Regions from separate parts of the Anoxybacillus suryakundensis genome, predicted to be linked through region 2. Evidence: a T-box and tRNA genes for the amino acid it is inferred to sense, from the RefSeq annotation. Region 2 holds a T-box; the other holds one or more tRNA genes.
What was found. The T-box of region 2 lies ahead of serS (serine--tRNA ligase). A T-box ahead of a tRNA ligase gene usually reads a tRNA of that ligase, here a tRNA-Ser.

Region 1: it has a tRNA-Ser gene. The T-box ahead of serS (serine--tRNA ligase) is inferred to sense a tRNA for this amino acid. The anticodon was not compared.

The regions. Positions count from the first base shown of each region.
Region 1 is NZ_LIOK01000030.1:10,565-12,807, reverse strand. Features, by position in the region: tRNA gene ASC42_RS13185 (tRNA-Arg) at 31-107, shown strand; tRNA gene ASC42_RS13180 (tRNA-Pro) at 129-205, shown strand; tRNA gene ASC42_RS13175 (tRNA-Ala) at 213-288, shown strand; tRNA gene ASC42_RS13170 (tRNA-Met) at 301-374, shown strand; tRNA gene ASC42_RS13165 (tRNA-Ile) at 383-459, shown strand; tRNA gene ASC42_RS13160 (tRNA-Ser) at 474-566, shown strand; tRNA gene ASC42_RS13155 (tRNA-Thr) at 594-666, shown strand; tRNA gene ASC42_RS13150 (tRNA-His) at 675-750, shown strand; tRNA gene ASC42_RS13145 (tRNA-Gly) at 932-1,002, shown strand; tRNA gene ASC42_RS13140 (tRNA-Ile) at 1,008-1,081, shown strand; tRNA gene ASC42_RS13135 (tRNA-Asn) at 1,101-1,175, shown strand; tRNA gene ASC42_RS13130 (tRNA-Ser) at 1,179-1,270, shown strand; tRNA gene ASC42_RS13125 (tRNA-Glu) at 1,282-1,353, shown strand; gene ASC42_RS13120 (cation diffusion facilitator family transporter) at 1,545-2,243, opposite strand, start outside.
Region 2 is NZ_LIOK01000028.1:4,567-6,809, reverse strand. Features, by position in the region: gene serS (serine--tRNA ligase) at 1-934, opposite strand, end outside; T-box leader at 989-1,204, opposite strand; gene pdxT (pyridoxal 5'-phosphate synthase glutaminase subunit PdxT) at 1,261-1,839, opposite strand; gene pdxS (pyridoxal 5'-phosphate synthase lyase subunit PdxS) at 1,858-2,243, opposite strand, start outside.

The DNA.
Region 1 (2,243 bases), on a different contig from region 2:
GGTTCGAGTCCGGCCCTCGGCACTTGATATGCGCCCGTAGCTCAATTGGATAGAGCATCTGACTACGGATCAGAAGGTTAGGGGTTCGAATCCTCTCGGGCGCGCCATGTTTATAATCATGATGAGGACGGGAAGTAGCTCAGCTTGGTAGAGCACATGGTTTGGGACCATGGGGTCGCAGGTTCGAATCCTGTCTTCCCGACCATTGTTAAGGGGCCTTAGCTCAGCTGGGAGAGCGCCTGCTTTGCACGCAGGAGGTCATCGGTTCGATCCCGATAGGCTCCACCATATATTTATAATGGCGGCGTAGCTCAGCTGGCTAGAGCGTACGGTTCATACCCGTAAGGTCGGGGGTTCGATTCCCTCCGCCGCTACTAGCTTAGGACCTTTAGCTCAGCTGGTTAGAGCAGACGGCTCATAACCGTCCGGTCGTAGGTTCGAGTCCTACAAGGTCCACCATGTTCATATTATACGGAGGAGTACCCAAGTCTGGCTGAAGGGGTCGGTCTTGAAAACCGAGAGGCGTCGAAAGGCGCGCGGGGGTTCGAATCCCTCCTCCTCCGCCATATATAGTCTTAGTTGTTGTTTGTCATGCCGGCTTAGCTCAATTGGTAGAGCAACTGACTTGTAATCAGTAGGTTGCGGGTTCAAGTCCTGCAGCCGGCATCATTGTGGCGGCTATGGCGAAGTGGTTAACGCACCAGATTGTGGCTCTGGCATTCGTGGGTTCGATTCCCACTAGTCGCCCCATAACATTCGTTTTAACTGTGCGGGTGTAGTTTAGTGGTAAAACCTCAGCCACGAGCAACGCATCTGTTGAATAAGCTACGAGTTGCCTCGACGCATCAATCATCATTGAGTTTGCGAGTAGAGGAAGAGGCATGATTAGGTGTAGCGAGTAGTATTGTTTATGGAGAGTTTAGTCGATCATGCGGGTGTAGTTTAGTGGTAAAACCTCAGCCTTCCAAGCTGATGTCGTGGGTTCGATTCCCATCACCCGCTTACATGGGCCTATAGCTCAGCTGGTTAGAGCGCACGCCTGATAAGCGTGAGGTCGGTGGTTCAAGTCCACTTAGGCCCATTTGTTTTTGTACTTTTATTCCGCAGTAGCTCAGTGGTAGAGCACTCGGCTGTTAACCGAGCGGTCGTAGGTTCGAATCCTACCTGCGGAGCCATTTGGAGAAGTACCCAAGTGGCTGAAGGGGACGGTTTGCTAAACCGTTAGGTCGCGTTTTGCGGCGCGCGGGTTCAAATCCCGCCTTCTCCGCCATTGCCACATATGGCCCGTTGGTCAAGTGGTTAAGACACCGCCCTTTCACGGCGGTAACACGGGTTCGAATCCCGTACGGGTCACTAATAAAAAGGACATCTCCTATCAGGAGATGTCCTTTTTATATTTGTACAAAACCAGGAATTTGTTCTGCTTTGCTTTAAGAACAAATTGTAAAAAAGTATTACCATCCCCACATCATATTGACCCCAATGCTTCACTTTAACATGCTGATACATCGTTTTCATCTATAGAGCATAAAAAAGAAGAAACGCTACTCAATGTGAGTAACGTTTTTATATACTTCTTCTTCACCTATATGCATTTTATTTTTCCGTTCTAAAAATTTCTTTCCATACTCTCCGTGTTGATGAATAGATGGATGTTCAACTTGAACGGTGACATGGGAGAGATTGTATTTTTCTTTTAACATTTCATTAATTGCTAAAATTACATAAAATGGTTGAATGTGCTCATGACTGAGAACGTGTGCAGTTAAAGAATAATGATCTGTTGAAATGGACCATATATGCAATTCGTGTACATCCTCAACGCCTTCAATAGATAGAATATCGGTTCGGATGCGTTCGATATCAAATTCGTGCGGAACTGCGTCCATTAAAATAAAATACGATTCTCGAACAATTTTTGCTCCACCTATAAAGATAATGCCACCAATGACCATACTAATAAGCGGATCAAATATATATATTCTTGTAAAGTAAATTAAAATAGCTGAAATAATAACACCGATAGAGCTGAGTAGGTCACCAATAAAGTGCCATAACGCGCTTTTTACATTTAAATTTTCTTCTTCTTTCATACTTCTGCTTAAAACGATAGTTAATACGAGATTGACAACAAATCCAATCGTTGCGATGGTTAGCATGAAGGAAAATTGAATAGTTTCAGGATGAATGAAACGACGAATTCCTTCGATGAAAATCCAAATAGCAATAATGATAAGCGCAAG
Region 2 (2,243 bases):
GTTGCAAAATACGTTCTGCATCATTTGTTAGCTTTTCAAGTTCCTCATAAGAATCTTCTGGTTTGACGAATTTAACAAGTTCTACTTTATTGAACTGATGTTGACGAATTAATCCACGCGTATCTCTTCCTGCTGAACCAGCTTCTGAACGGAAACATGCACTATAAGCGGCATATTTAATCGGTAAATCATCTACTGATAAAATTTCATCACGATGTAAGTTTGTTACAGGGACTTCTGCTGTTGGAATTAAAAAGTAATCTTCGCTTTCGATACGAAATGCATCCTCCTCAAACTTTGGAAGCTGTCCCGTTCCTGTCATGCTCGCCCGATTGACAATGTACGGTGGTAAAACTTCTTCATATCCGTGTTGTTCAACATGTACATCTAACATAAAGTTAATTAATGCACGTTCTAAGCGCGCCCCAAGTCCTTTATAAAATACAAATCGACTTCCTGTTACTTTCGCCGCACGTTCAAAGTCTAAAATCCCAAGTCGATCAGCAATTTCCCAATGTGGTTTCGGTTCAAAAGAAAATGAACGCGGTTCACCCCATTTGCGAATTTCTACATTATCATCTTCTGATTCACCAATTGGGACAGATTCATGCGGAACATTTGGAATCGATAAAAGTAGCGTTTCAAGCTGTTGTTCCACTTCCCGCAATTCATCGTCAAGCACTTTAATACGATCACCAACTTGGCGCATTTCAGCAATGAGATGATCTGCATCTTTTTTTTCACGCTTTAATAAAGCAATTTGTTGCGACACATCGTTTCGCTTATTTTTTAATTCTTCCGCTTGTGCAATTAGTTCTCGACGACGACGATCGAGTTGCTCAAATCGTTCAAAATCCGCTAAATCCTCACCACGATGTTGAAGCTTTTGTTTTACTTCTTCAAAATGGGTACGTAAAAATTTTAAGTCTAACATCAACATGGCCTCCCTTTATTTTGATTAATGAAATAAAAAACTCTCGTCCCGAAAGAAAGGGACGAGAGTGCTCCCGCGTTGCCACCCTAGTTGAAGACATACGTCTTCCACTCGAGAGATATAACGGTTCTCACCGGAAATGCCTACTGACTTAACGCGTTCAGCATTTCGCTCCAGGATGGATTCACAAGTCATTCCTGCCGATTCACACCGTCCACCGGCTCTCTGAAAGGAAGAGGGCTTGCTACTAGTTCCTGTCATCGCTTTTTCTTCATATCATTTTCTTGGAAATAATGTACTATAAGTTTAAACAAAATGCAACTCGTTTATTCCTTTGTCTCTTTCACCATATGGATAAAGTATTGCGTCATACGATGGTCATCTGTTAATTCTGGGTGAAACGAACATCCTAAAAATTGTCCTTGTCTTGCCGCGACAATGCGACCCTCATACGTCGCGAGCACGTCAACATCGCCCCCTACAGATACAATGTGCGGAGCGCGAATAAATACACCAATAAAATCGTCGGCAACACCTTTAATTGCTAAAGATGCTTCAAAACTTTCACGTTGACGACCAAACGAGTTGCGCTCAACCGTAATATCCATTAAACCAAGGTGTGGCTCATCATAACCAACAATTTTTTTAGCTAAAATGATTAAGCCAGCACACGTTCCAAACATCGGCTTCCCTTCGCTTGCAAATTGCTTCAGTGGTTCAATAAATCCATATTTATCCATCAAGCGACGCATGGTCGTGCTTTCCCCGCCTGGAATAATGAGGCCGTCAATATGTGCAAGTTGTTCTACTTTTTTAACAACAACAGCTTCTACACCACACGCTTCAATTGAACGTACATGTTCACGTACAGCCCCTTGTAACCCTAGTACTCCTATTCTCACCATATTCATTGCTCCTTTACATTACCATCCGCGTTCTTGCATTCGTTGTTCAGGAAGCAACGAAGAAATATCAATCCCTTTCATCGCTCCACCTAATCCTTTCGATAAGTGAGCAATTAATTCGTAATCTTCATAATGAGTTGTAGCCTCTACGATAGCACGTGCATATTTTTCAGGGTTTTCTGATTTGAAAATACCTGAACCGACAAATACACCATCAGCACCTAAATGCATCATCAACGCTGCATCGGCTGGTGTCGCGACACCACCAGCTGCGAAGTTAACGACAGGAAGACGACCAAGGCGTTTAATCTCTAATAGTACCTCAAACGGAGCACCTAAGTTTTTCGCCTCTGTCATTAATTCGTCTTCGCTCATGCTGACGACTTTGCGCACTTGCGCGTTTA